DNA from 4 places in the Streptomyces sp. NPDC034103 genome. Region 1 is predicted to be linked to each of the others. Evidence: riboswitches for the same ligand, from Rfam matches in the RefSeq annotation. Region 1 holds a riboswitch; each other region holds the start of a gene.
The links. Region 1 has a riboswitch for cobalamin ahead of ACZ56U_RS13205 (ribonucleoside-diphosphate reductase subunit alpha). Riboswitches for the same ligand answer to the same signal wherever they lie in the genome.

Region 1 (7,589 bases):
CGCCTCCCCTCCCGCCTCGGGGCCCCGGAACGCCCGTCGGTAGGAGTTCGGGGTGGTGCCCAGGGCCCGGACGAACTGGTGGCGCAGTGCGGCCGCGGTGCCGAACCCCGTTCGGCCCGCGACCGCGTCCACCGTCTCGTCCGTGGCCTCCAGCAGGTGCTGGGCCAGCAGCACGCGCTGGCGCAGGATCCAGCGGTACGGCGTGGTGCCGGTCTCCTGCTGGAAGCGGCGGGCGAAGGTGCGCGGCGACATGTGGGCGCGGGCGGCGAGCTGCTCGACGGTGACCTCCTCGTCGAGGTGCTGTTCCATCCACACCAGCACCTCGCCGACGGTGTCGCAGGTGGAGCTGGGCAGCGGCCGCTCGATGTACTGCGCCTGCCCGCCGTCCCGGTGCGGCGGCACCACCATCCGCCGGGCGATCTTGTTGGCGATCTCGGGGCCCTGTTCCTTGCGCACGATGTGCAGACAGGCGTCGATGCCGGCCGCGGTGCCGGCGGAGGTGATCACCGGGTCCTCGTCGACGTACAGGACGTCGGGTTCGATGAGCGCCCGGGGATTGCGGACGGCGAGTTCGTCCGCCTGCCGCCAGTGCACACTGCACCGCCGCCCGTCGAGCAGCCCGGCGGCGCCGAGCACGAAGACGCCGGAGCAGACGCTGAGCACCCGGGCGCCGCGGTCCACGGCCCTGCGGAGCGCGTCGAGCAGCTCGGGCGGATAGTCCCGCACGACGTAGTCCGCCCCCGCCGGCACGGCGATCAGGTCGGCCTCCTCCAGCCGCTCCAGCCCGTAGGGCGTGCCGACGGTGAGGCCGCCGACATGGGTGGAGAGCGAGGGCCCCTCCGCCGAGGCGACCGCGAAGTCGTACGTCGGCAGCCCCTCGTCGCTGCGGTCGATGCCGAACACCTCACAGATCACCCCGAGTTCGAAGGGGTGCACGCCGTTGAGCAGGACGGCCGCCACGTTCTTCAGCATGCTGTCCAGTGTGCCTCGGCAGTGGCAGTAAATCGAGGGTGTACGGCAGTACTGCCACTGTTTGTAAGGAGCATCCGGCGCGAGAGTGGTGTCATGACTACCGCACAGACAGAGGGGCTGATCGGAATGCTGTTCGTCCTCGGAATCCTCGTCCTGCTCGTCGCGCCCGCGGTGACCGGCGTCATCCGCGACCGGCGCATCGACCGCCAGATCAGGCAGGCGGAGCTGGACCGCGCGGGGGCCGTCGAACCTCGCGCCCGCCGGGAGCGCCGCGGCTACCTCACCGCCACGGTGACCCACCACTCCTGAAGTCCCTGGCACGCGATCCGGCCCGTTCCGGTGGCGCACAGGGGCCGGGACGAAGCGAGCCGGACCGTGCCCCGGGAGACCGCCTCGAACGCGGCGTTCGCGTCGCCGGGCAGCAGGACGATGCCGCTGTTGGCGGCCTCCAGCCCGGCGCCCTCGACGGTGACCGGCTTCCAGGGACGGTCCTTCTCCCCGTCCAGGCCGACCCGGACCGTGCCGCCCACCCGCAGGCAGACCGTACGGCCGCTGTCGGCGGCGTGCAGCTCCGGCACGGACGGACAGCCGGACGGCGACGGCGACACCGCTTCACCGCTGTCGCCACCGGCCCCGGTTCCGCACCCCGCCAGCAGCAGGGCCGCGGCGGCGAGAATCCCGATACGGCGCATGAGTATCCCTCCTCACCGCTCTGACGTGTCAGCGGCGAGGAGGGATCCATGCCGTACGGCGGATCGTGTCGACAGGCACCCGGGGCGGGCTCTGCCGCGCCCCGGGTGCCGCGACCCTAGAAGTCCTCGTCCAGGTCGACCGTGCCCTCCACGGCGACCTGGTAGGCGGACGGCCGCCGCTCGAAGAAGTTGGTCAGCTCCTGGACGCCCTGGAGCTCCATGAAGGAGAACGGGTTCTCGGAGCCGTAGACCGGGGCGAAGCCGAGGCGGGTGAGGCGCTGGTCGGCGACGCACTCGAGGTACTGGCGCATCGACTCGGTGTTCATGCCCGGCAGGCCGTCACCGCACAGGTCGCGCCCGAACTGCAGCTCCGCCTCGACGGCCTCCCTCAGCATGTCCGTGACCTGCTGCTGGAGCTGGTCGTCGAAGAGCTCCGGCTCCTCCTTGCGGACGGTGTCGACGACCTCGAAGGCGAAGGACATGTGCATGGTCTCGTCACGGAACACCCAGTTGGTGCCGGTGGCGAGGCCGTGCAGCAGACCCCGGCTGCGGAACCAGTAGACGTACGCGAAGGCACCGTAGAAGAACAGGCCCTCGATGCAGGCCGCGAAGCAGATCAGGTTCAGCAGGAAACGGCGGCGGTCCGCCTTCGACTCCAGGCGGTCCAGCTTCTCGACCGAGTCCATCCACTTGAAGCAGAACTCGGCCTTCTCGCGGATGGAGGGGATGTTCTCCACCGCCGCGAACGCGGCCGTGCGGTCCTCCGGGTCGGGGAGGTAGGTGTCGAGCAGCGTCAGATAGAACTGGACGTGGACCGCTTCCTCGAAGAGCTGGCGGCTCAGGTACAGCCGCGCCTCCGGGGAGTTGATGTGCTTGTACAGCGTCAGCACCAGGTTGTTGGCGACGATCGAGTCGCCGGTCGCGAAGAAGGCCACGAGACGGCCGATCAGGTGCTGCTCGGCCGGGGTGAGCTTCGCCAGGTCGGTGACGTCCGAGTGGAGGTCGACCTCCTCGACGGTCCAGGTGTTCTTGATCGCGTCCCGGTAGCGCTCGTAGAAGTCCGGGTAGCGCATCGGGCGGAGGGTCAGCTCGAAGCCCGGGTCGAGCAGGTTCTTGGCTTCGGTGGTCATTACTGGCAGGCCTCGCAGGACTCGGGGTTTTCCAGGGAGCAGGCGACCGCGTCCTCAGGGGTGGCCTGGGGGACGGGGACCGTCGCCTGTGCGGCGCGGGCGATCCTGGTCGCCGGGCGCGAGCGCAGGTAGTACGTCGTCTTCAGCCCGGACTTCCAGGCGTACGCGTACATCGAGGAGAGCTTGCCGATGGTCGGCGTCTCCAGGAAGAGGTTCAGGGACTGGGACTGGTCCAGGAACGGCGTGCGGGCCGCCGCCATGTCGATCAGGCCGCGCTGCGGGATCTCCCACGCCGTGCGGTACAGGTCGCGGACGTCCTGCGGGACCCAGGTGAAGCCCTGCACCGAGCCGTTGGACTCGCGCAGCGCCTCACGGGTCTGCGCGTCCCAGACGCCGAGCCTCTTCAGCTCGGTCACCAGGTAGGAGTTGACCTGGAGGAACTCGCCGGACAGCGTCTCGCGCTTGAACAGGTTGGACACCTGCGGCTCGATGCACTCGTAGACGCCCGCGATGGAGGCGATGGTGGCCGTCGGGGCGATCGCCAGGAGCAGGCTGTTGCGCATGCCGACCGCGGCGATACGGTCCCGCAGGGCCGCCCAGCGCTCCGGCCAGGTCAGTTCGACGCCGTAGTGGTCGGGGTGCAGGACACCGCGGGCCGTGCGGGTCTTCTCCCAGGCCGGGAGCGGGCCGTTGCGCTCGGCGAGGTCGGCGGAGGCCTCGTACGCGGCGAGCATGACGCGCTCGGCGATACGGGTGGACAGGGCGCGGGCCTGCGGGGAGTCGAAGGGCAGGCGCAGCTTGAAGAAGACGTCCTGGAGGCCCATCGCGCCCAGGCCCACCGGGCGCCAGCGGGCGTTGGAGCGGCCCGCCTGCTCGGTCGGGTAGAAGTTGATGTCGACGACCCGGTCCAGGAAGGTCACGGCGGTGCGGACGGTCTCGTCCAGCCGCTCCCAGTCGATGTCGTCGTCCACGACGAAGGCGCCGAGGTTGACGGACCCCAGGTTGCAGACCGCCGTCTCGCCGTCGTCGGTGACCTCCAGGATCTCCGTGCACAGGTTGGACGAGTGGACGACATGGCCCGCCTCGGCGGTCTGGTTGGCGGTGCGGTTGGCGGCGTCCTTGAAGGTCATCCAGCCGTTGCCGGTCTGCGCGAGGGTGCGCATCATGCGGCCGTACAGGTCACGCGCCGGGATGGTCTTCCTGGCGAGTCCGTCCGCCTCCGCCTTGCGGTACGCCGCGTCGAACTCCTCGCCCCACAGGTCGACCAGCTCGGGCACGTCGGCCGGGGAGAACAGCGACCACTCGGCGTCGGCGTTCACGCGGCGCATGAACTCGTCCGGGACCCAGTGCGCGAGGTTCAGGTTGTGCGTACGCCGGGCGTCCTCGCCGGTGTTGTCCCTGAGTTCCAGGAACTCCTCGATGTCGGAGTGCCACGTCTCCAGGTAGACCGCGGCGGCACCCTTGCGCCGGCCGCCCTGGTTCACGGCGGCGACCGAGGCGTCGAGGGTCTTCAGGAACGGGACGATGCCGTTGGAGTGCCCGTTGGTGCCGCGGATCAGCGAACCGCGGCTGCGGATGCGGGAGTACGACAGTCCGATGCCGCCGGCGTGCTTGGAGAGGCGGGCGACCTGGTGGTAGCGGTCGTAGATGGAGTCCAGCTCGTCCTTCGGGGAGTCGAGGAGGTAGCAGGACGACATCTGGGGGTGCCGGGTGCCGGAGTTGAACAGGGTGGGGGAGGAGGGGAGGTAGTCGAGGCGGCTCATGAGCCGGTAGAGCGCGGCGACCTCGTCCACGGCCCGTGCCGTGTCGTCCTCGGCGAGGCCGGACGCCACCCGGAGCATGAAGTGCTGGGGCGTCTCGATGACCTGGCGGGTGATCGGGTGCCGCAGGAGGTAGCGGCTGTGCAGGGTGCGCAGGCCGAAGTAGCCGAAGCGGTCGTCGCCGTCCGGGTCGATCAGCGCGTCCAGACGCTCCGCGTGCACCCGTACGAACTCCGCCGTGCGGTCGGCGATCAGGCCCTCGCGGTGGCCGACCGCGACCGACTCGGTGAAGGACGTGACGCCCTGCGAGGCGGCCTCGGCGGCGATGCCGATCGTCAGCAGCCTGGCGGCCAGCCGGGAGTAGGCGGGGTCCTCGGAGATCAGACCGGCGGCCGCCTCGGTGGCCAGCTCGCGCAACTCCGCCTCGTCGGCCCGGGCCGACCGGCCGCGCAGCGCGGCGGCGGCGACGCGTCCGGGGTCGGCGTCGGGAAGGTCGGCGGTCAGCTCGGTCAGGGTCCGCAGCAGCGCGGTACCGGGACCGTCCTCGTCCACGGCGGCGATGCTGGTCGCTGAAGCCGGGTCGGCTGGCGCGATGGTCACGTGGGGGCACTCCCTCGCTCGGCACGGGGCCTTGCGGAGGGCAGGGGGCAGCACACGAGCGCACGCGGCGTCGCGTCCACCGGCCCACTCCACGAGGCCCGGACGTCATGGCACCCGGGCCACGGCGGCCTGGGCGCACTGTCGACAGGTCCTCGGACTGACTCTCATGTGCGCGAACATGGGGGTGTTTGCACGCATGAGTACACCGTTGCGGGACAGTTCCGGATTCGCACCGGATTCCCCTGCGGCGACAGCGAGCATGAGCATACATCTTGTGCCGGGTTCGAGTGGCACCCCCAGATGTTGTGTCGCGGCGACTTCGGAGCGTGTCAGAACGTCAACTCATAGGTGACGAGCGTGAAGTCGTCGCCCTCGATCGGGCGCCAGTCGCGCTCAGGGGCGCGGACGAAGCCGAGGCGCTCGTAGATGCGGCGGGCGGCGTGCATGACCGGCTGGGTCGACAGGACCATGCCGGTGCAGTCCTCGGTGGCCCGCGCGCGGTCGACACAGGCGCGTACGAGGGCCTCTCCGGCGCCTCTGCCGCGGGCCGCGCGGGCTACGGCGAGCATCCGGATCTCGGCCTCTCCGGGGCGGGCGCGTTCGGCCATGGGCCCGCCGGCCGGGGAGACATAGGTGATGGTGCCGACCGGATCGCCGCCCAGGGTGGCCACCAGTACGTCCGCCGCGGCGGCACGCTTGGCGACATCCCTGAGTTCGCCGAGGTACCAGTCGCTCCCGCCGAAGATGAGGAGACCGTCCAGAAGATAGGCCTGGGCTGTGATCTCGCCGATGGTGGCGTATTCGCCGGGGTCCGCTGCCCGGATCTCGATGTCCATGAGAGCGAGTGTGCACGACGGGCACGACAACGGGCCGCCGGATGTACCGACGACCCGTTGAACAGCGCAGACCTCAGGGCGAGTTGGGCCTCAGTGCGAGGTGCCCGCCGTCGCCGGCGGCAGCTCCACCTCGACGCCCGGGTCGCCCGCGTCCGCCGTGTAGTCCGCCGGGCTCGTCTCGTCGACGCCCTCGGGAGCCTTCGCGGCCCTCAGGACGAACGTCAGCACCACCGTAACCACCACGTTGAGGACGAACGCCGTCAGACCGATGTAGCCGATCTCGCCGATGCCCGGGATCTCCTTCGACGAGCCGCCGAAGTGCTTCTGGGTCGGGGAGGCGACCCCGTACGCGGCGAGCGTGCCGTAGACCATGCCGACCGCCCAGCCCGCGAGCAGCGCCCAGCGGTGGAACCAACGGGTGAACAGGCCGCCGACCAGGGCCGGGAAGGTCTGCAGGATCCAGATGCCGCCCAGCAGCTGGAAGTTGATCGCGACGGTCTTGTCCATGGTGAGGACGAAGACCAGGGCGCCCACCTTCACCAGCAGCGAGACCAGCTTGGAGATCTTGGTCTCCTGCTGGGGCGTCGCGTCCGGCTTGATGAAGTCCTTGTAGATGTTGCGGGTGAAGAGGTTCGCCGCCGCGATCGACATGATCGCCGCCGGGACCAGCGCGCCGATGCCGATCGCCGCGAACGCCACGCCCGCGAACCAGTCCGGGAACATGTCCTCGAAGAGCTGCGGGATCGCCAACTGGGGGTTGGTGACGTCGACGTTCGCCGCGATCGCCATGAAGCCGAGCAGCGCGAGCAGACCCAGCATCAGGGAGTACAGCGGCAGGATCGTGGTGTTGCGACGGATCACCTCACGGCTCTTGGAGGAGAGCGTCGCGGTGATCGAGTGCGGGTACATGAAGAGCGCGAGCGCGGAACCCAACGCCAGCGTGGCGTACGTCCACTGGCCCGCCTCGGGCGGCACCAGCCCGCCCGCCTTGGCGGCCGTGTACTTCTCGTTCGCCGCGCCGAAGATCTCGTCGAACCCGCCCAGCTTGATCGGGATGTAGATGATCGCCACCGCGATGACGATGTAGATCAGCGTGTCCTTCACGAACGCGATCATCGCCGGGGCGCGCAGCCCCGAGGAGTAGGTGTACGCCGCCAGCACACCGAAGGCGATCAGCAGCGGCAGGTCCTTGACGAACCAGTTGGTGTCCTCGCCACCGCCGACACCCATCACGTCCAGCACCGCCTGGATGCCGACGAGTTGGAGGGCGATGTACGGCATCGTCGCCAGGATGCCGGTGACGGCGACCGCGAGCGACAGACCCTTCGAACCCCACCGGCCGCGCACGAAGTCCGAGGTCGTCACATAGCCGTGCTTGTGCGAGACCGACCACAGGCGGGGCAGGAAGGTGAAGATCAGCGGGTAGACGAGGATCGTGTACGGCACCGCGAAGAACCCGGCCGCGCCCGCCGCGTAGATCGCCGCGGGAACGGCGACGAAGGTGTACGCGGTGTAGAGGTCGCCGCCGAGCAGGAACCAGGTGATCCAGGTGCCGAACGAGCGGCCGCCCAGGCCCCATTCGTCCAGGGTGTGCTCGTT
Region 2 (7,589 bases), on a different contig from region 1:
GTGGACGCACGGGTCGGCGGCGCAGCGCCAGCAGTGGTTCCACCAGGGGTTCGAGACCGGCGACATGGCCCGGTGCGACACCTTCCGCTGACGCCCTCTGCCGTGTTCTCGCTGGCCGGAGGCTGTTGTCAGTGGGCGCTGCCAGACTGGGCGACACAACGGATGCGCGGCATTTGATCACGAGGGAGTGGTCGGCATGGCAGGCACGAGCGGCGGACGCCCCAGCATCTACCCGACGCTGTTGTACTCGGACGCCAAGGCGGCCATCAGGCAGCTCACGGAGGCCTTCGGCTTCACCGAGCTGGCGGTGTACGAGGGGGAGGACGGCCTGGTGCAGCACGCCGAGCTGGTCCAGGGCAACGGCGCGATCATGCTGGGGTCCAAGGGGCGCGGCGGCCTCTTCGACGCGGCGATGAAGGACGCCGGCACCACCGGGGTGTACGTCGTCGTGGACGACGTCGACGCACACCACCGGCGCGCGGTGGAGAAGGGCGCGGAGATCCTGATGCCCCCGACGGACCAGGACTACGGCTCGCGGGACTACATCGCCCGGGACATCGAGGGCAACGTCTGGAGCTTCGGCACGTACGCGCCCGAGATCGAGGGCTGAGCGGCTGTCAGCTGCTCCCCGTGTGCACCTGGAAGGCCGCCCTGCGGACCGCCTTGGCGAGCGCGGGGTCGGGGTGGGCGGCGGCGAGCGCGACCAGGACCTGCACCGTGCGGGGGTGGCCGACGGCGCGCACCTCGTCGAGCAGCATGGGGACGGTGGGCTGCACCGCGGACTCCAGGTGCCGCACCAGCAGCGGGGCCTCGCCGTGGTCGGCGACGGCGGCCGCGGTGTCGACCCACAGCCAGGTGGCCTCCTCGCGGGTGAGCACCTCGTGGGCGTCCTCGGGGTCCACGCCGTCGTGCTCGGCGAGCCAGAGCAGGGCGTAGGGCCGCAGCACGGGCTCCTCGGTCACCGCGCGCACATCGGGCTCGGCGGGGGCGCCGACGACGCGCAGCGCCTCGAAGGCGAGACCGCGCAGCAGGGCGTCCTCGCCGCGGGCGGCGGAGAGCAGCTCGGTGACGGCGCTGCCGACCGGGCGGGCGGCGAGCCAGGCTCGGTATTCGTCGCGGGCCGCCTTGGGACGGAGCTGGGCACAGCCGCGCAGCATCTCCTCGGCGACGGCCTCGATGTTGCCGGCGGGGCTCTGCGCGGCGACGCAGATCTGCTCCAGCTTGACCCAGACCGCCCAGTTGCCGAGCGGGGTGAGCGTGGCCTGCGCGTCGCCGTAGGTGAGGGCGCCGACGGAGGCGAGGGCGCGCAGGGCCCAGTCGAGGAGGGGTTCGAGGGGGGTGTCCTCGGCCCGCTCCCGCTCGGGGTCGGGCTGCGGGCCGTAGGGGATCTCGCAGCGTTCGGTGCGCAGTTCGGTGACCCGCTGCCCCAGGAGGTCCAGCAGCTGTGCCACGGGCACGGGGCCGGCGGAGAGCTGGAGGAAGGAGAGCACCTGCGGCATGGCCGAGACGACCTCGGCGACGGTGGCGGCCTCGTGCTCGGCCGGTTCCGGGTGGGCGAGCGACCAGGCGTCGAAGAGGGCCACCCAGCCGCGCAGCACGGCGCTGTCGTCGCGGTGCCAGGCGCGCAGCCGCCAGCCGGGGCGGGCGCTGCCGCCGTGCACCTCGACGAGACCGGCGAGCCGTGCGGTGTCCCAGTCGGCGCGGATCTGATCCGCGGTCAGCCCCAGGTCCGCGGCGGCCCGTTCGGCGCTGCTGTCGGAGAGGGTGGCCTTGCCGTCGGCCTGTCCGGCGTCCCGGCCCGGGCCCAGCGCGGCGTCGGCCCAGTGGGCGACGCGGGCCGCGCCGGCCAGCTGCGAGCGGGCCATTCTGGCCAGCTCGGCCTGGGCCGGGGTGCCCTGCGGGGGGCGGGGTGCGGGGCGGCGCGAGGGCCGCTGGGTCATCGCTCGGGGGGCGGCGGCCAGGGGTCGCGGTCGGACGAGTCGAAGCCTGGAGTCGCGCGGGATACGGGACGTCACGGGTGCAGTCTTCCGGTTGACGGTCCGAAATCCCAAACGGAATGTAACGGCGGGCGATGGAGAGGGCCAAGGCAGGGCGTCCGGCGGGCGCTCGGGGGACACGAACCGGCCAGTGGTACGGCCTTAAACGGAATCCGTGGGCCGGGCTCCCGGGCAGGCCGGGGCGGCGTTACATCAGCGGGGTGAGGAAGCGTCGGAGCACCTCTTCGTAACCGGCGGGGTCGGCGTTCCACATGGCGCCGTGCGGGGCGTGCGGGACGGTGTGGAGGGCGATCCGGTCCGGGCGGGCGGCGGCGAGGCGACGCGAGTGGGTCCAGGGGGCGATGGTGTCGTCGGGGCCGTGCACGATCAGCGTCGGCACCCTGAGGAGGTCCGGGTCGGCCGCCTCGGCGGCGGCGTCGGCATGCAGCCCGGTGCGGCCCTGTGCGGCGCGCACGGCGAGCGGGAGCAGGGCGCCCGGGGTGCGGCGGGCGGTGGCGAGGGCGCGCAGGGTGGTCTCCCAGCTGAGCACCGGGGAGTCGAGGACCAGGCCGGAGACGCGGTCCCGGACCCCGGAGTGGGCGGCGGCGCGCAGGGCCATGGTGGCGCCGGTGGACCAGCCGTGCAGGACGACCTTCCGGGCGCCGTTGCGAACGGCGAAGCGGATCGCCGCGTCCAGGTCGCGCCACTCGGTCTCGCCGAGGTGGTTCAGGCCGTCCGGCGGGCGGGGCGCGCCGAGGTCGCCGCGGTAGCCGAGGGCGAGGACGGGGAAGCGGCTGGCGGCGAGGAACTCCAGGACGTTCAGGGAGAGTTCGCGGGTGGTGCCGAGGCCGTGCACGGAGATGACCCAGGTGGCCCGGATGCCGGGGACGAACCACGCGGGCAGGGCGCCGAGTTCGCCCGGGACGTCGACCTCCTGATAGGTGAGGCCGAGGGCGGAGACGGGGTCGCCGACGTGGACGTTGGGGGTGAACCACACGGTGTCGCCGGGGCGCAGGGTGCCGTGCGTGACCCGCTCCAGCCGGCGTACGACGGTGTCGGCGGTGTGGGCGGCGGTGTCGAGGACGGGGCCGACGACCGCGTGGGCGGCATCCCCGGCGAGGCCGTAGGTGCCGGGGCGCAGGGCGGCCAGGTCCCGGGTGAGGGCGACCTGGCCCGCGGCCGTGGCGTGCACGGTGAGCCGGGGCTCGGTGGGCAACGGCCCGCCCGGGGGCGCCTTGAGGGCGGCGTCGCTGGCGAGTCGGCCGACGGCGACGCTCGCGGCGCCGGCGGCCAGGGCCACGGTGACGGCGGCGGCCGTCGCTTTGACAGTGCGCACGCGTCCAGTGTCCTGGTGGACCCGGTCACAGGCCAGTGGGAGGACGGATCGGGGTGAATCGCCGTGCCGCGCGGTGAGTCGGGGTGACGCGGATCGGTGTGCGACGCGTGGGGGGCCGGGGCCCTCGTCACCCGCGCTGCCCGTACCCCCGCAGCTTCCGGCCGGCCTCCGCCACCTGGTCCTCCGACAGGAGCGTCGGACTGAGGCCCGGTACCGAGGACGCCGTCAGCCACAGACGGCACATCCACTCCAGCTGGGCGGTGCGGTCGAAGGCCTGGTCGAGGGTGGCGCCGTAGGTGATCGTGCCGTGGTTGCGCAGCAGGCAGCCGGTGCGGTCGGCGAGGGCGCGGAGCATGTGCGCGGCCAACTCCTCGGTGCCGTACGTCGCATACGGGGCGACCCGGACGGCGCCGCCGAGCGCGCCGGACATGTAGTGGATCGCCGGGAGCTCCGGGACGAGCGTCGAGACGGCCGTCGCGTGGACGGCGTGGGTGTGGACGACGGCGCCGGCGTCACCGCTGCGGTAGATCGCGAGGTGCATGGGGAGTTCGCTGGTGGGGACGAGCCGGCCGAGGACCTGGCGGCCGTCGAGGTCGACGCCGGTCACGTCGTCGGGCGTCAGCCGGTCGTAGGGCACTCCCGAGGGGGTGACCAGCACGGTGTCCTCGACACGGACCGAGACGTTGCCGGAGGTGCCGACGACGAGCCCGTCGGAGACGGTGCGCCGGGCGGTCGCCACGAGCTCCTCCCAGGCGTGCGCCTCCTCGGCGCGCACGCTCCGCCGCCACGGCTGCGGCGCATCCTGTGCGCCCTGCCCGGCACCTTGCCCGTCCCGCTGCTCGCGTCGCTGCTCGCCCATGCGGCGATCCTGTCAGGTGGGGGCGTACGACGGGACCGGGCCGGGGCACTTCGGGGCGGGGTCCGGGCGGCCTGCTGGACGGCTTCCGGGGGCGTGACTCGGGCGGCGCTCGGGCCGCGCGGGAGGATCGGAGGGGAAACCCTCGATTCCAGTCACCGTGCGGCCCGCCTCAGTTCACCTTCCGTTCATCCTGGTTGCTTACGTTCAACGAGCCAATGACGCTCGAACGATTGCCTGGGTAAATGGAAAACTTTTCGCTGATCCTCGCGATTGTGGTCGTAACCGCACTCGCGTTCGATTTCACGAACGGTTTTCACGACACCGCGAACGCGATGGCCACCACCATCTCGACCGGTGCGCTCAAGCCCAAGGTCGCGGTGGCCATGTCCGCCGTGCTGAACCTTGTGGGCGCCTTTCTCTCCGTGGAGGTCGCCAACACGATCTCCAAGGGTCTCGTCGACGAGAGCGGCATACGTCCCGAGGTCATCTTCGCCGCCCTGGTCGGCGCGATCCTCTGGAACCTGCTGACCTGGCTGGTCGGGCTTCCCTCCAGCTCCTCCCACGCCCTCATGGGCGGTCTGATCGGCGCCACCATCGCCTCGGCCGGCACGGGTGCCGTCCACGGCGACGTGCTCGTCACCAAGGTTCTGATCCCGGCGATCGCGGCCCCCCTGGTCGCGGGCATCGCCGCGCTGCTCGCCACCCGGCTGATGTACTCGCTCGGGAAGAAGTCCGCGGGCAGCAAGTCCTCCGAGAAGGGCTACCGCGCGGGCCAGATCGCCTCGGCCGGCCTGGTCTCCCTCGCCCACGGCACGAACGACGCGCAGAAGACCATGGGCATCATCACGCTCGCCCTGGTCGCCGGCGGCGCCGTCGCCCCCGACTCCGACCCGCCGATGTGGGTCATCCTCTCCGCGGGTCTCGCCATCGCGCTCGGCACCTACCTCGGCGGCTGGCGCATCATCCGCACCATGGGCAAGGGCCTGACCGACCTCCAGCCGCAGCAGGGCTTCGCCGCCCAGACCTCCGCGGCCACGGTCATCCTCGCCTCCTCGCACCTCGGCTTCTCCCTCTCCACCACCCACTCGGTCTCGGGTTCGGTGATGGGCGCGGGTCTCGGCCGCAAGGGCGGCGTGGTGCGCTGGTCGACCGCGACCCGGATGTTCGTGGCGTGGGGCCTGACGCTCCCGGCCGCGGCACTCGTGGGCGCGATCGCCGAGTCCGTCTGCGACCTCGGCAGCTGGGGCACGGCCCTGGTGGCGGTCTTCCTCGTCGGCTCCAGCGCGGCGATCTGGAAGATCTCGCGCCGCGAGGTCGTCGACCACACGAACGTCAACGAGAGCGAGGAGCCGGCCGGCGTCGTCACCACGGCGATCGCCGCGGTCACCCCGCCCCCCACCGGCACGGTGACCGAGGACCTCACGGCCACCATCCCCGCCCCGATCGCCGCGACGGCGGAGCCGGCCCCGCCGGCCGCCGTCTGAGCCCCACGCACCCCACGTCAACGAAGGAATCACCGGCATGAAGATCGACTGGGAAGCGCTGGGCTCCGTCTTCGGCGTCAGCCTCGTGGTCACCGTGGCTCTCGTGGCCCTCTTCACCCTCGGCATCAAGGGCCTGACCCGCCAGGAACAGGCCTCGGCCCAGGGTGGCTCCGCCGCCCTCGCGGTCACCGCCGCGTACGCCTGCTTCGCCGCCTGCGCGGCGGCGGTGGCGTACGGGATCTATCTGATCGTCGCCTGAGGCGACGCGCACGGCCCCCGTGGGGTGCGGGACGGTTCGCCGTCCCGCACCCCACGTTTTCGTGACACCCGCGACCGCCCGTATGTGGGCCTCGGCACACTCCCCCACCCCAGGTCAACGGCAAGTTGACGGCCCTTCGGAGCCCGTGGTGGACTGCCGTGGCCATGTACGACGGCATGGAGAGGAAGCCGGTGCGAGTCCGGCGCGGTCCCGCCACTGTCACCGGGGTAGGTAGCCCCGGGAGCCAGGAACTCTCGTCGTCGGTCTCGTCGAACCAGGGCGTGGACACCCTGAGTGAGGACATATCACCATGCTCGCCTGCCGTCTGAGGTACCGCTCCAGGTCGCTGCCCGACCCCACGGCCGGCTGAGCCGATGCGTGCCGATCGCGTCTTCGCGTACGGCGCCGCCGCCGGACTTCTCGGGGACCTGCTGCTCGGTGATCCACGCCGGGGGCATCCGGTCGCCGCGTTCGGACAGGCCGCGGGCGCCGTGGAGCGGATGCTGTGGCGGGACCACCGGGGCTGGGGGGCGCTGCACACCGCGGTGTGCGCCGGAAGCGTCGTGGCGCTCGGTGCCGTGGCGCAGCACGTCCTACGCCCCTCCCGTACCGCCTCCGTCGCGCTGACCGGCGCCGCCACCTGGGCCGTCGTCGGGGGCACCTCGCTCGCGCGTGAGGCCCGGGTCATCGGGCGGGCCCTGGCCGCCGGGGACGTCGAGGCGGCCCGGGAGCGGCTGCCGCATCTGTGCGGGCGGGATCCGCAGGCCCTCGACGCCGACGGGATCGCCCGGGCCGTCGTGGAGTCCGTCGCCGAGAACACCTCCGACGCCGTCGTCGGGGCGCTGGTGTGGGGAGCCGTCGCCGGGGTGCCGGGACTGCTGGGCTTCCGGGCCGTCAACACGCTGGACGCCATGGTCGGGCACAAGTCCCCCCGCTACCGGCGGTACGGGTGGGCCTCGGCCCGGCTGGACGACGTGGCGGGTTGGCCCGGGGCGCGGCTGACCGCCGTACTCGCGACGGTGGCCGGCGGCGATCCGCGCGGTGCCGTGCGGGCCTGGCGTGCCGACGCGCGCCGGCATCCGAGTCCCAACGCCGGGCCCGTGGAGGCCTCGTTCGCGGGGGCGCTCGGGGTACGGCTGGGCGGGACGTTGTCGTACGCGGGGCGGGTGGAGCACCGGCCCGTGCTGAATGGGGAGGGGCGATCCGTGGAGGTCACGGACATCGAGCGGGCCGTACGGCTGTCGCGCCGGGTCGGGCTGCTGGCGCTCGGCGTGGGTGTCGCCGCGCGGGCCGTCGTGAAGGGGCGCAGGTCATGAGCGGCGGGGGGCTTCTCGTCGCCGGGACCACCTCCGACGCCGGCAAGAGCGTTGTCACCGCCGGGATCTGCCGGTGGCTGGTGCGCCAGGGGGTCAAGGTCGCGCCGTTCAAGGCGCAGAACATGTCCCTCAACTCGTTCGTGACGCGGGAGGGTGCCGAGATCGGGCGGGCGCAGGCCATGCAGGCCCAGGCCTGCCGCGTCGAGCCGACCGCGTCGATGAACCCCGTGCTGCTCAAGCCCGGTGGCGAGCAGAGCAGCCAGGTCGTCCTGCTCGGCAAGCCGGTGGGCGAGATGAGCGCACGCGGGTACCACGGCGGGCGCCAACAGCGGCTGCTCGGCACCGTGCTGGACTGTCTC
Region 3 (7,589 bases), on a different contig from region 1:
CCCTGATGGACCTGCTGGACGACGGGGCCTCCTCCCCGGCGGGGGAGGAGGAACCCGCCCTGGCGGCCTGAGCGCCGCGAACCGGCCCGGCGTCAGCGGGAGGCGGCGTCGGGCGACACCGCGGCGAGCTCGTCCGGGGTGCGCGGACCCGGGGCGTCGTCGGCCAACAGCCCCTGCTCCCGGAGCAGTCGGGCGGCCGCGACACCCCAGGGCAGCCGCAGCCCCGCCTCCCGCAGCAGTTCCGTACGGGCCAGCATCGCGGCGGCGGGGCCGGTGTGCGCGCCGGCGCGGGTGAGCAGAGCGGCGTCGTCGGCCCAGCGCAGGGCGAGGTCGACGTCGTGGGTGGCCATCACCACCGTGGTGCCCGAGGCGCGCAGTGCGTCGAGGGTGGTCAGCAGCCGCTCCTGGCCGTCCGGGTCGAGTCCGGCGGTCGGCTCGTCGAGGATCAGCACGCGCGGTCGCATCGCCACGGCACCCGCGATCGCGGTCCGTTTGCGCTGGCCGTAGGAGAGCAGGTGGGTGGGCCGGTCGGCGAGCGCGGTGATGTCCAGGGCGGCCAGCGCCTCGGCCACCCGGGTCCGTACCTCCGCGTCGGGCAGACCGAGGTTGAGCGGCCCGAAGGACACGTCCTGGGCGACGGAGGCGGCGAACAGCTGGTCGTCCGGGTCCTGCACGACCAGCTGTACGGTCGTCCGCAGCCGGGTCAGCCCCTTGCGGTCGTACGACACCGGCCGTCCCTCGACCGACAACGCACCGCGGTGCGGCCGCAGTCCGCCGCTGAGCAGCCGCATCAGGGTGGTCTTGCCGCTGCCGTTGCGGCCCAGCAGCGCGAGGGCCCGCCCCTCGCGCACCTCGAAGTCGAGGCCGTCGAGCACGGTCGGGCCGTCCTCGTAGGCGAAGGACGCGCCCCGCAGGGCGACCAGTGCGGGCTCGCTCATGACAGCGGCCTTTCCAGGACGAGGGTGAGGGCGGCCACCGCCGCGAGCAGCGCGACGCTGGCGGCCGTGAAACGGACCGAGACCCTGGCCTCGGGCACCAGCACGCGCAAGGTGCCGTCGTAGCCGCGTCCGGCGAGACCGTCCTGGAGCCGGGCGGCCCGGCTGAACGCCCGGACGAAAGCGGTCGCGCCGAGCCCGGCCAGCGACCGCCACTCCGCCGCCCGGCCGGTGTGCCCGAGCCGCGCGGCCTGCGCCTCCCGCACGCGGCGCACGGAGTCCAGGAGCAGGAAGCTCATCCGGTACGTCACCAGGGCGACGTCCACGACGGGTGCGGGCACGCCCGCCCTGACCAGCCGGGGCAGCAGGTCCGACATGGGGGTGGTGAAGGCGAACAGCAGCACGCCGAGGGAGGCGGCCGACGTCCGCAGCAACAGCTCCCCGGCGCGCACCCAGCCGCCGTCGGCCGGGGCGACGAGACCGTCGGGGCCGCCGACCTGGACCAGCAGGGTGAGCGCCCCGGTCGCACAGAAGCCCAGCGGCACCCGGTAGGCGCGCCACAGGCGCCGGGCGGGCACCCCCGCCGGGCCCAGGAGGACGGTGACGGACGTCAGCAGCACCAGGGCGGCACCCGGCCAGGGTGGCAGCGAGATGGCCAGGATCGTCAGGCCGAGGCCGAGCACGGCCTTGTCCACGGGGTGACGGCGGCGCCAGCGGCTGCTGTGCGCGGCCGCGTCGATCGGCAGCACGCGGGATCAGGTCCGCTCGGTGGCGGACTCGTCCCGGGCGTCCTCGGACTTCTGTCCGGCCAGTGCCCGGGCCTCGCCCTGCCGACGGCCCCGGCGCAGTCCGAAGTAGTAGGCGAGGACGCCCGCGCCTCCTGCCGCCTGGAGGGCGAACAGGGCCGACTCGATCTCGCCGGACGGCGGTTCGTACAGCGGCGAGAACCAGGGCTCGTAGTCCGGCTCGATCTCGGTGATCGCGGTCTCGGCCTCGGTGTCGGAGCCCGTGAAGGGCTCCTCCTTGTGGTCGCCGAGCCCGAGGGCCAGCGGCAGTACGGCGAGCGCCGCCACGACGAGCAGCAACAGGGTGTTGATCTTCGCGTTCCGGCTCATCGGGCCACCGCCTCCGTCCCGGCGTCGGCCGCGGTCTTCTCCGGGCGGGTCAACAGCACGCCCAGCCGCGTCAGTTCGCCCTTGCTCGACTGGACCAGCAGACGCATCACGAACACCGTCAGCAGCCCCTCGCTCACCGCGAGCGGGATCTGCGTGACGGCGAAGATGGAGCCGAACTTGCCGAGCGCGCCCAGGAATCCGCTGCCGGGGTCGGGGAAGGCGAGCGCCAGCTGCACGCTGGTGACGCAGTAGGTGGAGAGGTCGGCGAGGAACGCGCCGAAGAACACCGCCACCATCAGCGGCGCACCGAGGCGCCGCAGCAGTCTGTAGACGCCGTATCCGGCCCAGGGCCCGACGATGGCCATCGAGAACACGTTGGCGCCCAGCGTGGTCAGGCCGCCGTGGGCGAGCAGCAGCGCCTGGAAGAGCAGGGTGATGGTGCCCAGTACGGCCATGATCGGCGGGCGGAACAGGATGGCGCCCAGGCCCGTGCCGGTGGGGTGGGAGCAACTGCCCGTCACCGAGGGCAGCTTCAGCGCGGACAGGACGAAGGTGAAGGCGCCCGAGGCGCCGAGGAGCAGGGTGCTCTCCGGATGCTCCCTGACTTCACGCGTGAGTGAGCGCACTCCGTGGACGACGAATGGCGCGGACGCGACGCTCCAGGCGACCGCGTGCGCCGGAGGCAGAAATCCCTCGGCTATGTGCATGGCTCAGCAGACCCTCTCCAGCACCTCGTGGATGGTTGACGCGCCTTGGCCGGTCTCCTGGCTCACGGGTCCCACCGCCCGGTGCTCCGCCTTCCCGGGTCACAAGGACCCAGTGGCTGCCCGCAAGGGCCGGAGCCGGACTTCCCGATCACAGTGGCGAGGGCCGCACCGGCATCGCACCGGATTTCCCGTTCACCAAGGCCTGGCGAGAGTAGTGCCCTCGGAAAGGCGCTGGCAAGCGCCGACAGGGGGCGCGCGGACGGCGCCCCCCGGCTCGCACCGGGCGCACACCGGGACGGGGCCGAACGCGGCGCGCACCGCGAGATCGACACCCGTGAGCTGCCCGCGGTGCTCGACCACGCCCACCCCCGCGGGGCCGCCCCTCCGCGACGCGGGCGTGCGGCGGACGCGTGGAGCGCGGGGCCGGCCCGGAAATTCCGGATGAACTCCCCTGTCTCTCAGGTAAGTTCGGCGCGACCAGTTGTTCGAAGAGAGGAACGCTGTCTTGCGCACGTCCCACCGCCGACTGACGTCCGCCCTCGGGATCGCCGCGGCCTCCGCGTCGGCACTCGCCCTGGGCATCGCCCCGGCCCACGCCGCCGGCGAGGTCTACGAGGCCTCCAACTCCATCATCTCCTCGCAGGTGACCGCGAAGACGTACTTCGCGGCCGACGGCGAGATCCTCACCGCCCTCGACATGGCGAAGGACGGCCACGGCACCGCCGCGCAGTGGCGCTACAACTCCAGCTCCGCCACCCACTCGTACTACAACGGCTCCGGCTACGCCGTCGCCCACGACTGGGACCTGTCCTTCGCGGAGGGCACCACCCTCCAGATCCGCGCCTGCCTCCAGGAAGGCTCCGACGGCACCCCGTACGACTGCGGCGGCTGGGAGTACGCCAGGGCCTGACGACCACGAGGTGACCAAGGGGCGGGCCCGCGGGCCCGCCCCTTTCGTGACCGCTTAGGGTCGGGACGTCCCGTCCGTCGTCGAGCCGGAGGTCGCAGCATGCGGATCTCGCAGCGGGCCGAGTCCGTCGCCCCGTTCTACGCCATGGAGTTCGGCAAGCACGCCGCCGCCCTGGAGGCCCAGGGCCACCACGTGGTCAAGCTGAGCCTCGGCGAGCCCGACTTCGGCGCGCCCCCGGCCGTCGTCGAGGCGATGCGCGCGGCCATGGACGGCCGGCCCATGAGCTACACCGAGGCGCTCGGCATGCCCGCCCTGCGGCAGGCGATCGCCGGGTTCTACGGCGAGCGGCACGGCGTCGACGTCGACCCGGGCCGTGTCGTCGTGACCGCGGGCGCCTCGGCCGCCCTGGTGCTGGGCGCCGCCGCGCTCGTCGACACCGGGGACGAGGTGCTGATCGGCGACCCGTCCTACCCGTGCAACCGGCAGATCATGGAGAGCTTCGGCGCCCGGGTCAGGCTGGTGCCGACCAGCGCGGCCTCGCGCTTCCAACTGGACGCGGACTCCGTTAGGGAGCACTGGACGGACGGCACGCGCGGGGTCATGGTCGCCACGCCCTCCAACCCGACCGGCACCTCGGTGCCGGGCGACGAACTGGCCGCGCTGTGCGCACTGGCCCGGGAGCGCCAGGCGTGGCGGATCGTCGACGAGATCTACCTCGACCTCGGCGACCACGACGACCAGGACCGGCCGCCCCGCAGCGCCCTGTCGTACGACCCCGACGCCGTCGTCATCAACAGCTTCTCCAAGTACTTCGGCATGACCGGCTGGCGGCTCGGCTGGTGCGTCGTTCCGGAGATGCTCGTACCGGCGCTGGAACGCCTCGCCCAGAACTACTTCCTGTGCGCCTCCACCCCGGCCCAGCACGCCGCCCTGGCCTGCTTCACCCCTGACTCCCTCGCCGTCTGCGAGGAGCGGCGCGCCGAGTTCGGGCGCCGGCGCGCGCTCGTCCTGGACGGCCTGGCGCGGATCGGGCTGCCGGTGCCGGTGCCGCCCGACGGGGCGTTCTACGTCTACTTCGACGTCAGCGGCACCGGGCTCACCTCGTGGGAGTTCTGCGCCCGGGCACTGCGGGAGGCGCACGTCGCGCTCACCCCGGGCCGGGACTTCGGAGTGGGGACGGCGGACACGCACGTCCGCCTGTCGTACGCGGCCTCCGGCGACACGCTGCGCGAGGGTCTGGCCCGGCTCGGCAAGTTCGTCGCCGGGCTGGCGTAGCGCATCGCTTCACGGAACGCACACATCACTCGCCCCGTAACTTTAAATTTCAAGCGTTACGCTGCTGGCTCCCCCACAGCACAGGAGAGTCGTGTGAGCGACGGCGACGTAGTGGTGATCGGCGGCGGCTACGCGGGCGTCCGCATCGCGAGGAAACTGGACGCGACCGCGCGGGTCACGCTGGTGGACCGCAAGGAGGTCTTCTTCCATCGCGTCGCCTCGCTGCGGGCGGGCGTCCGGCCGGAGTGGTCGGTGACGCCCTTCATCCCGTACGACCGGCTGCTCCGCGGCGGCCAGGTGGTGCTGGGCAAGGCGCTGCGCATCGACACCGAGGCCCGGCAGGTCGTCCTGGCCACGGGGGAGCGGCTGCCCTACGACGTGGTGGTGATCGCCACCGGCGCCGACTACCCCGAACCGGCCCGCTTCAACGGCACCACCGTCGAGGAGGCCGCGAAGGCCTTCGCCGGGCACCAGCAGGCCGTCGCCGGCGCCGACCATGTCCTCGTCGTCGGCGGTGGGCCCTCCGGTGTCGAGCTCAGCGCGGAGATACGGCTGGCCCGGCCGGACGCGCGGGTCACGCTCGCCCACTCCGGTCCCGCCCTGCTGCACGGCACGGGCAGCGAACGCGCCGGACGGAAGGCGCTGGCCTGGCTGGAGGCGCACGACGTGGAGGTGCGGCTGGAGTCGTTCATGTCGCCCGGCCTCGACTTCGGCACCTATCGCGACGCGCGCGGTGAGGTCCTGGAGGCCGACCTCTCGTACTGGGCCACGGGCACCACGCCCAACACCCTCTGGCTCCGCCTCGGCGGCCACGGTGACTGGCTGAACCCCTCCGGGCACGTCAAGGTCGACCGGACGCTCCGGGTCGACGGCCGCCCCGACGTCTTCGCGGTCGGTGACGTCAACGACGCCACGGAGCTCAAGATCACCCCCACCGCCCTGGCCCAGGCCGACCTCGCGGTCCACAACATCCGCGCCCACCTCCAGAGCCCCGGCAGGCACCGCAAGGAACCCCGCTTCTACCGTCCCGTCCACCGCACGCCGCTGATCGTGCCCTTCGGAGGGGCCGACGGCCTGACGTTGCTGCCGGTGCCCGGCGGGGAGAGCGCGGTCCTGGGCGGTCGTACCTCCGTCCTGGCCAAGGCGAAGACCCTGATGACGCCGTACATGCGCAGGCAGCTGGGATACACGGCCGCCTGAGGGCCCGCACTTCGCGCAGGGGAAACCCGGAACGCCCCGGCCGGCCCGTGCGGGCCGGCCGGGGCGTCCCGGTGCGCTGACTCAGACCAGGTCGAAGCGGTCGGCGTTCGACACCTTGACCCACGCCGCGACGAAGTCCTTCACGAACTTCTCCTTCGCGTCGTCGCTCGCGTAGACCTCGGCGAGGGCGCGCAGCTCGGAGTTGGAGCCGAAGACCAGGTCGGCACGGGTGCCGGTCCACTTGACCGCGCCCGAGGCGTCACGGCCCTCGAAGTGGGTCTGGTCCTCGGAGGTCGACTTCCACTCCGTGCCCAGGTCGAGCAGGTTGACGAAGAAGTCGTTGGTGAGGACACCGGGGGTCTCGGTGAGGACACCGAGGGACGTACCGCCGTGGTTGGTGCCCAGGACGCGCAGGCCGCCGACGAGGACGGTCAGCTCGGGCGCGCTCAGGCCGAGCAGGTTCGCCTTGTCGAGCAGCAGGTACTCGGCGGGCAGGCGGTTGCCCTTGCCCTGGTAGTTGCGGAAGCCGTCCGCGGTCGGCTCGAGGGCGGCGAACGACTCGGCGTCCGTGTGCTCCTCGGTCGCGTCGACACGGCCCGGGGTGAACGGCACCTCGATGTCGTACCCGGCGTCCTTGGCGGCCTTCTCGATCGCGGCGGCACCGCCGAGGACGATCAGGTCGGCCAGCGAGACCTTCTTGCCGGCGGAGGCCGCGTCGAAGTCGGCCTGGACGCCCTCCAGGACGCGCAGGACCTGGGCCAGCTCGTCGGGCTGGTTGACCTCCCAGCCGACCTGCGGCTGGAGACGGATGCGAGCGCCGTTGGCACCGCCGCGCTTGTCACTGTTGCGGAAGGTGGACGCGGACGCCCACGCGGTCGACACCAGCTGCGAGACGGTCAGGCCCGAGGCGAGCAGCTTGGCCTTGAGCGCGGTGACATCGGCGGCGTCGATGGGCTCGCCCTCAACCTGCGGCAGCGGGTCCTGCCACAGCAGCGTCTCCGCCGGGACCTCCGGGCCGAGGTACAGGGACTTCGGGCCCAGGTCACGGTGGGTCAGCTTGTACCAGGCGCGGGCGAAGGCGTCCGCGAACTGGTCCGGGTTCTCGTGGAAGCGCTTGGAGATCTCGCCGTAGACCGGGTCGAAGCGCAGCGAGAGGTCGGTGGTCAGCATCGTGGGGCGACGCTTCTTCGACGGGTCGTGGGCGTCCGGGATGATCTCCTCGGAGTCCTTGGCCACCCACTGGTGGGCGCCGGCGGGACTCTGGGTGAGCTCCCACTCGTAGCCGAAGAGGATGTCGAAGAAATCGTTGGTCCACTGGGTCGGCTTGGTGGTCCAGGTGACCTCGAGACCGGAGGTGATGGCGTCGCCGCCCTTGCCGGTGCCGTAGGTGCTGGCCCAGCCGAGGCCCTGGGCCTCGATCGGGGCGGCCTCGGGGTCGGCGCCGACG
Region 4 (7,589 bases), on a different contig from region 1:
CGCCGCCGCGAGGATCTTCTCGTTGGCGTCCGTCTCCGGTTCGACCGGGTGGGACTGGCGGCCCGCGTCGAGGTGGAAGGCGTCGGGGGCGTGGTGGACGCACTGGGCCGAGCCGATGCAGAGGGAACGGTCGACCTCGACCTGCCAGCGGTCGCCCACGGCCGCTCACCCCTCCCAGCCGGCCGGGAGGTGGATCATCTTGTGCTCCAGGTACTCGCTGAAGCCCTCGGGGCCGAACTCCCGCCCCAGACCGGAGTTCTTGTAGCCGCCGAACGGGCCGAGCATGTCCAGGCTGAAGGTGTTGACGGAGTAGGTGCCGGTACGGACCTGGCGCGCGACCTCGATGCCATGGGCCACGTCCGCCGTCCACACGCTGCCGGACAGGCCGTAGTCCGAGTCGTTGGCGATCTTCAGGGCCTCGGACTCGTCACCGTAGGGAAGCAGGCAGATCACGGGGCCGAAGATCTCCTCCCGCGCGATCCGCATGGAGTTGTCGACGTCGCCGAAGAGGGTGGGCTCCACGTACCAGCCGCGGTCCAGGCCGGGCGGACGGCCGCCGCCGGCGAGGATCTTGGCACCCTCCTCCTGGCCGATGCGGATGTAGTCGAGGTTCCGGCGCTGCTGGCGCCGCGCCACCAGCGGGCCCACCTGCGTCGCGGGGTCCAGCGGGTCGCCGACGACCAGGGCGTTCGCCGCCGCCGTGAAGGCGTCCGCGAACTCGTCGTAGCGGGAGCGCGGCAGGAGGATGCGGGTCTGGGCGACGCACGCCTGGCCGTTGTTCATCCAGGCCGCCGAGACGATCCCGGGGACGGAGGTCTCGATGTCCGCGTCCGGTAGGACGACCGCCGCCGACTTGCCGCCCAACTCCAGTGTCACGCGCGTCAGATGGCGTGACGCCACCTCCATCACCCGCTTGCCGGCCGCCACCGACCCGGTGAAGGAGACCTTGTCGACGCCCGGGTGCCCGACCAGGTACTCGCTGACCTCCCGGTCGGCGGGCAGGATCGACAGCACGCCCTCCGGCAGCCCGGCCTCGCGCGTGATCTCGGCCAGGAGATAGGCGTCCAGCGGCGACTCGGGCGACGGCTTGAGCACCACCGTGCAGCCGGTGAGCAGCGCGGGCGCGAGCTTGGCGGCGGCGACGAACTGCGGGACGTTCCAGGGGGCCACGGCCGCGACGACGCCGACCGGTTCACGCCGGACCAGGATCCTGCCGAGGACGCCGTCGCGCTGCTCCTCGTAGGTGAAGTCCCGCGCGACCGTGATCGCCGCGTCCCACACCATCATCGCGCCGAGCGCCTGCGCCAGGACGCTCCAGGAGTACGGGGAGCCGTTCTCGGAGGAGATGACGCGGGCGATCTCCTCGTGCCGGGTGAGGATGCCGTCCTTGATGCGGGTGACGACCTCGACGCGCTCGTCGAGCGTCATGCGCGGCCAGGGTCCGTGGTCGAAGGCCGCGCGCGCCGCCGCGACGGCCCGGTCCACGTCCTCGGCCGAGGCGTGCGGGACCCGTCCGATGACCTCCTCGGTGTGCGGGGAGATCACCTCGATCACGTCCTTGCCCAGGGGGTCGGTCAACTCCCCGCCGATGAACAGCTGTCCGTGTTCCACGAGCTCGGTCATCGCGACTGCCTCCCCGGGAGCTGACTCTGACGGTTCATCAGATACCGGAACTGATACCAGCTCCCCTCGGAGGAGTCCACAGCGGCGAACGGACCAGAAGGGTGACCGGGGCTCCCATCGAAACCCGTTCTAGTTATAGTGACCGGAACGCGGAGACGGGGGAGCCCATGACGCAGTCGGTGCCACAGCCCGAACCGGCGGTCGGCGATCACGGCGGAGGCGTCCGCTCCCTGCGGGTCCCCATCCCCGACAACCCCCTGGGCTGCACGCTCGTCTACGTCGTCGACACCGACCGCGGCCCGGTCCTCGTCGACACCGGCTGGGACGACCCGGCGTCCTGGGACACCCTCACCGCGGGACTGACGGCACTGGGCACGACGGTCGGCGAGATCCACGGCGTGGTGATCACCCATCACCATCCCGACCACCACGGACTGTCGGGCAAGGTCCGTGAGGCCTCCGGCGCCTGGATCGCGATGCACGCGGCGGACTCGGCGATCGTCCGCCGCACCCGCGAGACCGACGCCGGCCACTGGCTGTCGTACATGTCGGCCAAGCTGACCGCGGCCGGCGCCCCCGAGGAGCACGTGGCGCCGCTGCGCGCCGGCCGGCCCCGCCGGCTCCCCGGCTTCTCCCCCGCCCTCCCCGACCGCGAGATCGTTCCCGGCGAACTCCTGGACCTCCCCGGCCGCCGGCTGCGCGCGATCTGGACGCCGGGCCACACCCCGGGCCATGTCTGCCTGCACCTGGAGGAGGAGCACCCCGCCCGACTCCCCGGCCACGGGCGGCTGTTCTCCGGCGACCACGTACTCCCCGAGATCACCCCGCACATCGGCCTGTACGAGGACCCCGACGACGCCACCGTCACCGACCCGCTCGGCGACTACCTCGACTCCCTGGAACGCGTCGGCTGTCTCGCCCCCGCGGAGATCCTCCCCGCCCACCAGCACGCGTTCACCGACGCGCCCGCCCGCGTACGGGAGTTGCTCGCCCACCACGAGGAGCGGCTGACCGGACTGCTGGCCCTGCTCGCGGCGCCGCTGACCCCGTGGCAGCTCGCCGAGCGCATGGAGTGGAACCGGCCGTGGGACCAGATCCCCTACGGATCACGGAACATCGCGGTCTCGGAGGCCGAGGCCCATCTGCGGCGGCTGGTGAAGCTGGGGCGGGCGGAGGCGGTCGCGGGGAGCGAGCCGGTGGCATACGTGGCGGTGACGGTCCCGAATGTGACCTGAGCCGCGCCCCCTCCTCGGTGGTCATCGGGCGGCGCGGGCCCGATGGCTCGAACGGTCGCCCCGGCCGGCCTGCGGCTGCTACACAGGATCATGGACCCCATCGAGCGACTCCTCGCCGAGCGCGCCTGCGAGCGCCTCATCGTCGATCTCGTCCGCCGCCTCGATCTCGGCGAACCCGGCTCCGTCGCCGAGCTGTTCACCGAGGACGGCAGCTGGGAGTGGCCCTCTCCGGGCGGTGACGCGCGGCGGTTCCAGGGGCGGGCGGCACTGCGGGAGTACTTCGGCTCGCGCCCCGGCGACCGGCTCTCGCGGCGGGTGATGTCGAACATCCTGGTCACCGTCGACTCCGCCGACACGGCGAGCGCGACCTCGTACTTCACCACGTACCGCGTCGACGGCCACGACGGCGGCACGACCCCGATCCCCTCCGGGCCGCCGGTCCAGGTCGGGCACTACGAGGACACGTTCCGGCGTACGGCGGACGGGAGTTGGCTGCTGGCCTCCCGGGTGCTGCATCTGCCCTTCGGGGGCCCGACACCTCAGGCGTCCGGGGCGAGCGGGTAGTCGAGGAGGTCGGGCCGGACCATCCCCCCGCTTCTGGTCGCCGCAGCACAGGGTGTGACGGGTCCCGCTCACATCAATGAGCGGATCAAGTCCTCTGCGGTCCCGAGGAGTTCGGTCTCCGCCCGGCTCATCGTCGGGTTCAGCGCCCGCCGCCGACGTGCCGCGGCCAGCCCCTCCTCCGTGAGCCGCGAGGCGTCGGCGAGCAGGCCGGTCAGCATCGCCCGGGCCGGTGCGGCGAGCGGGGTGTCACCGACGGCGACCTGGGCGAGGATCACGGCGGACATGCCCCAGTCGAGAGCGGGGTCGCCCTCCTCGGCGTTGGCCCAGTCGATGACGTAGGGGCCGTCGGGCGTCAGCATCACGTTGTCCGGGTGCAGATCCAGGTGGACGACCCGCCCCGGCAGCGCGTGCAGCCGGCGCAGCAGCCCGGCGACCACCTCCCCCGCCTCCCGCGCGCCGATCCGTCCGGCGCCGAACGCCGTCAGCAGCGTCGGCCCGTGCAGCCGCTCCATCACCAGCTCGGTCCGTGAGGAGTCGGCGACCCGCACCCTCGGCACCGGGTACCCGTGCCCGCGCACCCGCTCCATGACGGCGGCCTCGGCGAGCGCGTCGCCGTGGCCGTCCCGGGTCCGCCGCAGCACCCACGCCTCGTCGATCTCGTACACGTCCGAGGCCCGCCCCGAGCCGATCAGTCTCCCCGTGCTCTCCACGACCCCGAAACTACCGCCGCTCACAGCCGCCCCTCGGCGGCTTCCTACGGCCCGGTACAGTGGCCGGGTCGTCATCACGCCCGTACGGGGGGAAGCCGGTGCAATTCCGGCGCTGACCCGCAACCGTAAGCCCTTCGCACCACGAGAGGGCGAGCCGGATCGCCCCGTACGGTCCCAGTGACCGGCTCACGCGCACCGGCAACCGGCCGGTGTGCGGCACCGTCGAGGCATACGGAGCCGAGCCGCCGGGGTGTCCCGCGCTGCCCGGCTCCCCTTTCAGGGAGAGGCACCCGCCGATCATGAACGTCCGCCGCAGCGCCGCGGTCCTGGCCGCCACCGCAGTGATCGGGGCCGCCGCACCGGCCGTGGCCGCGAGTCCTTCGCCGTCGCCGTCGGTGGTGATACCGGACGGTCTCTACGGCAGCGCGGACCCCACGTACGACGGGGTGTGGCGGCAGTCGATGACGCTGCTCGCACAGGTGGAGCAGGGCGTGGACCCCGCCGAGACGGCGGTGGACTGGCTGGCCGGGCAGCAGTGCGCGAACGGTGCCTTCCCCGCTTTCCGCGCGGATGCCGCCAAGGCCTGTGACGCCAAGGTCATGGTCGACACCAACAGCACGGCCGCCGCCGTCCAGGCCCTCGCGGCGACGGGCGGCCACGAGGACGCGCCGGGCAAGGCGGTCGCCTGGCTGAAGTCCGTGCAGAACAAGGACGGCGGCTGGGGCTACACGCCGGGCAGGGCGAGCGACGCCAACTCCACCTCCGTGGTCATCGGCGCCCTGAGCGCCGTCGGCGAGCAGCCCGCGAAGGTGCGCAAGGACGGCAGGACGCCGTACGACGCCCTGCTGAAGCTCGCCCTGCCGTGCACCGGTGACGGCGCGGGTGCCTTCGCCTACCAGCCCGACAAGAAGGGCAAGCTCGCCGCCAACGCGGACGCGACGGCCGCGGCCGTGCTCGGCGCGCTCGGCGAGCAGCCGACGAACGTCCAGGCCGACGACGACACCGCCGCGGCGTCCTGCGCGAAGCCCGGCGACGCCGAGCAGGCCGCGCACAACGGCGCCTCCTACCTCGCCAGGGCCCTGGCGAAGGACAAGCACCTGACCTCGGTCATGCCCGGCAGCGAGAACCAGCCCGACTACGGCAACACCGCGGACGCGGTCGTCGCCCTCTCGGCCGCCGACTTCCACACCGAGGCCGCCGCCTCCGGCCGCTGGCTCGCGGCGCACGCCCTCAAGTGGGCCGAGCAGAGCGGTCCGGCCGCGTACGCGCAGCTCGTCCTCGCCGCCCAGGCCTCCGGTCTCAACCCGCGCGACTTCGGGGGCGCGGACCTCGTGGCCCTGCTGAACGCCACCGGTCCCCAGCCGCGGGACGTCCCCGCCGCGAACGAGAGCCGGGCCCCCGAGGCGGACGACAAGGCCGCCGAGAAGGACGAGGAGGGCGTCAGTGTCTGGTGGATCATCGGCGTCGGACTCGTCGCCGGCATCGGCGTCGGCTTCCTGATCAGCGGCCGCAACAAGAAGCGGCAGCCGTGATCCGCCGAGCCCTCGCCCCGCTCCTGGCCGCGCTGGTCCTGCTGACCGGCGCGACCGGCGCCGCCCACGCCACCGGCTACCGCTACTGGTCCTTCTGGGACCGCACCGGCGGCACCTGGACCTACGCCACCCAGGGGCCCGCCACCACCGTCCCCTCCGACGGGGACGTCCAGGGCTTCCGGTTCGCCGTCAGCGAGGACTCCGCGGACGCGACGAAGCCCCGCGGCACGGCGTCCTTCGCCACGATCTGCGCGCGGACCCCGGCCGAGGACGGCCGCAAGCGCGTCGCGCTGGTCGTCGACTTCGGTACGGCGTCGGACGCGCCCTCCGGTGAGACCCCGCCGCCGGCGCGGACGGCGTGCGCGGTGGTCGCCACCGACGCGACCACGGCGGAGGCCCTGGCGACGGTCGCCACACCCCTGCGGTACGGCACCGACGCCCTGCTGTGCGCCATCGCCGGGTATCCGCGGGCGGGGTGCGGGGAGCAGGTGGCGTCGGGGAAGAAGCCGCAGACCGAGTCCCCCGCGCCCGCCCGGTCCGCCGAGAAGGACGACGGCGGCGCGGGCCCGTCGGTGGGTGTCTTCGCCGGCGCCGCGGCCGTGGCGGCACTCGGCGCGGCGGCGGTGTGGCAGGCGAGGCGGCGCCGGAATGCGCGCTGAGCCCGGGCGCCGCGGCGACGGCCGCGCCCCGCGGCTCGCCCCCGGCGGCGCCGCACGGCTTCCTTCCGGCGCCACGCCGCTCCACCCCGGCGCTTGGTGGCTGTGGGCGCTCTCCCTCGGTGTCGCGGCCACCCGCACCACCAACCCCCTCCTGCTCGCCCTGCTGATCGCCACCTCCGCCTTCGTCGTGGCCGCGTGCCGCCCCGACGCCCCCTGGGCCCGCGCCTACTCCGCCTTCGTCAAGCTCGGCCTCGCCGTCCTGCTCATCCGCCTCGCCTTCGCCGTCACCCTCGGCTCCCCTCTGCCCGGCACGCACGTGATCGCCACCCTCCCCGAACTCCCCCTGCCCGACTGGGCGCAGGGCATCCGGCTGGGCGGCCGGGTCACCGTCGAGACCCTGGTCTTCGCGTTCTACGACGGCCTGAAGATCGCCACCCTCCTCATCTGCGTCGGCGCCGCGAACGCCCTCGCCAACCCGAGCCGGCTGCTGAAGACCCTGCCCGGCGCGCTCTACGAGATGGGCGTGGCCGTGGTCGTCGCGATGACCTTCGCCCCGAACCTCATCGCCGACGTGCAGCGGCTGCGCGCCGCCCGCCGCCTGCGCGGCCGCCCGGACGGCGGCCTCCGCGGTCTGCTGGAGGTGGGGCTCCCCGTCCTGGAGGGCGCCCTGGAGCGCTCCGTGGCCCTCGCCGCCGCGATGGACGCCCGCGGCTACGGCCGCACCGCCGCCGTCCCCGCCCCGGTACGCCGTACGACGGCCGCCCTCACCCTCGGCGGACTGCTCGGCATCTGCGCCGGGACATACGGTCTGCTCACCGCCGAGGGCGGCGTCTACGGCCTGCCCGTGCTGCTCGCCGGCGTCGCCGCCGCCCTCGTCGGCCTGCGGCTCGGGGGCCGCCGTACGCCACGCACCCGGTACCGCCCGGACCGCTGGACCACGCGCGCGTGGCTGGTCGCCGGTTCCGGCGCGGCCGTCGCGGCGCTGCTGGCCCTCGCCGCGGTACGGGACCCCGCCGCCCTGCACCCCGGGGTGATCCCGCTGACCGCCCCCACCCTCCCGCTCTGGCCCGCCGCGGCAGTCCTCACCGGACTCCTGCCGGCCTTCCTCGCCCCGCACAAGGAGCCGTCGTGATCCGCTTCGAGGACGTCTCCGTCATCTACGAGGACGCGTCCGAACCCGCCGTCCAGGGCGTGGACCTGGAGGTGCCCGAGGGTGAACTCGTCCTCCTCGTGGGCCCGTCGGGCACCGGCAAGTCCACGATCCTC

Region 2: another riboswitch for cobalamin. It lies ahead of ACZ56U_RS29785 (cobalamin biosynthesis protein); the one in region 1 lies ahead of ACZ56U_RS13205 (ribonucleoside-diphosphate reductase subunit alpha).
Region 3: another riboswitch for cobalamin. It lies ahead of ACZ56U_RS02470 (energy-coupling factor ABC transporter permease); the one in region 1 lies ahead of ACZ56U_RS13205 (ribonucleoside-diphosphate reductase subunit alpha).
Region 4: another riboswitch for cobalamin. It lies ahead of ACZ56U_RS21480 (prenyltransferase/squalene oxidase repeat-containing protein); the one in region 1 lies ahead of ACZ56U_RS13205 (ribonucleoside-diphosphate reductase subunit alpha).

The regions. Positions count from the first base shown of each region.
Region 1 covers NZ_JBVISS010000005.1:311,375-318,963, reverse strand. Annotated here, with positions in the region: gene ACZ56U_RS13225 (helix-turn-helix domain-containing protein) at 1-972, opposite strand, end outside; gene ACZ56U_RS13220 (hypothetical protein) at 1,066-1,281, shown strand; gene ACZ56U_RS13215 (hypothetical protein) at 1,248-1,664, opposite strand; gene ACZ56U_RS13210 (ribonucleotide-diphosphate reductase subunit beta) at 1,781-2,794, opposite strand; gene ACZ56U_RS13205 (ribonucleoside-diphosphate reductase subunit alpha) at 2,794-5,154, opposite strand; cobalamin riboswitch at 5,281-5,421, opposite strand; gene ACZ56U_RS13200 (GNAT family N-acetyltransferase) at 5,484-5,990, opposite strand; gene mctP (monocarboxylate uptake permease MctP) at 6,081-7,589, opposite strand, start outside.
Region 2 covers NZ_JBVISS010000014.1:60,191-67,779, forward strand. Annotated here, with positions in the region: gene ypfJ (KPN_02809 family neutral zinc metallopeptidase) at 1-91, shown strand, start outside; gene ACZ56U_RS29755 (VOC family protein) at 197-610, shown strand; gene ACZ56U_RS29760 (hypothetical protein) at 618-2,015, opposite strand; gene ACZ56U_RS29765 (alpha/beta hydrolase family protein) at 2,185-3,312, opposite strand; gene ACZ56U_RS29770 (class II aldolase/adducin family protein) at 3,440-4,171, opposite strand; gene ACZ56U_RS29775 (inorganic phosphate transporter) at 4,414-5,655, shown strand; gene ACZ56U_RS29780 (hypothetical protein) at 5,693-5,914, shown strand; cobalamin riboswitch at 6,047-6,187, shown strand; gene ACZ56U_RS29785 (cobalamin biosynthesis protein) at 6,289-7,230, shown strand; gene ACZ56U_RS29790 (cobyric acid synthase) at 7,227-7,589, shown strand, end outside.
Region 3 covers NZ_JBVISS010000001.1:559,350-566,938, reverse strand. Annotated here, with positions in the region: gene ACZ56U_RS02490 (sigma-70 family RNA polymerase sigma factor) at 1-71, shown strand, start outside; gene ACZ56U_RS02485 (energy-coupling factor ABC transporter ATP-binding protein) at 93-938, opposite strand; gene cbiQ (cobalt ECF transporter T component CbiQ) at 935-1,684, opposite strand; gene ACZ56U_RS02475 (energy-coupling factor ABC transporter substrate-binding protein) at 1,691-2,050, opposite strand; gene ACZ56U_RS02470 (energy-coupling factor ABC transporter permease) at 2,047-2,757, opposite strand; cobalamin riboswitch at 2,788-2,972, opposite strand; gene ACZ56U_RS02465 (hypothetical protein) at 3,263-3,667, shown strand; gene ACZ56U_RS02460 (pyridoxal phosphate-dependent aminotransferase) at 3,767-4,942, shown strand; gene ACZ56U_RS02455 (NAD(P)/FAD-dependent oxidoreductase) at 5,036-6,142, shown strand; gene katG (catalase/peroxidase HPI) at 6,224-7,589, opposite strand, start outside.
Region 4 covers NZ_JBVISS010000009.1:177,443-185,031, forward strand. Annotated here, with positions in the region: gene ACZ56U_RS21455 (ferredoxin) at 1-159, opposite strand, end outside; gene ACZ56U_RS21460 (aldehyde dehydrogenase) at 166-1,623, opposite strand; gene ACZ56U_RS21465 (MBL fold metallo-hydrolase) at 1,791-2,858, shown strand; gene ACZ56U_RS21470 (nuclear transport factor 2 family protein) at 2,949-3,422, shown strand; gene ACZ56U_RS21475 (phosphotransferase) at 3,491-4,156, opposite strand; cobalamin riboswitch at 4,174-4,314, shown strand; gene ACZ56U_RS21480 (prenyltransferase/squalene oxidase repeat-containing protein) at 4,432-5,664, shown strand; gene ACZ56U_RS21485 (SCO2322 family protein) at 5,661-6,323, shown strand; gene ACZ56U_RS21490 (energy-coupling factor transporter transmembrane component T) at 6,313-7,455, shown strand; gene ACZ56U_RS21495 (ABC transporter ATP-binding protein) at 7,452-7,589, shown strand, end outside.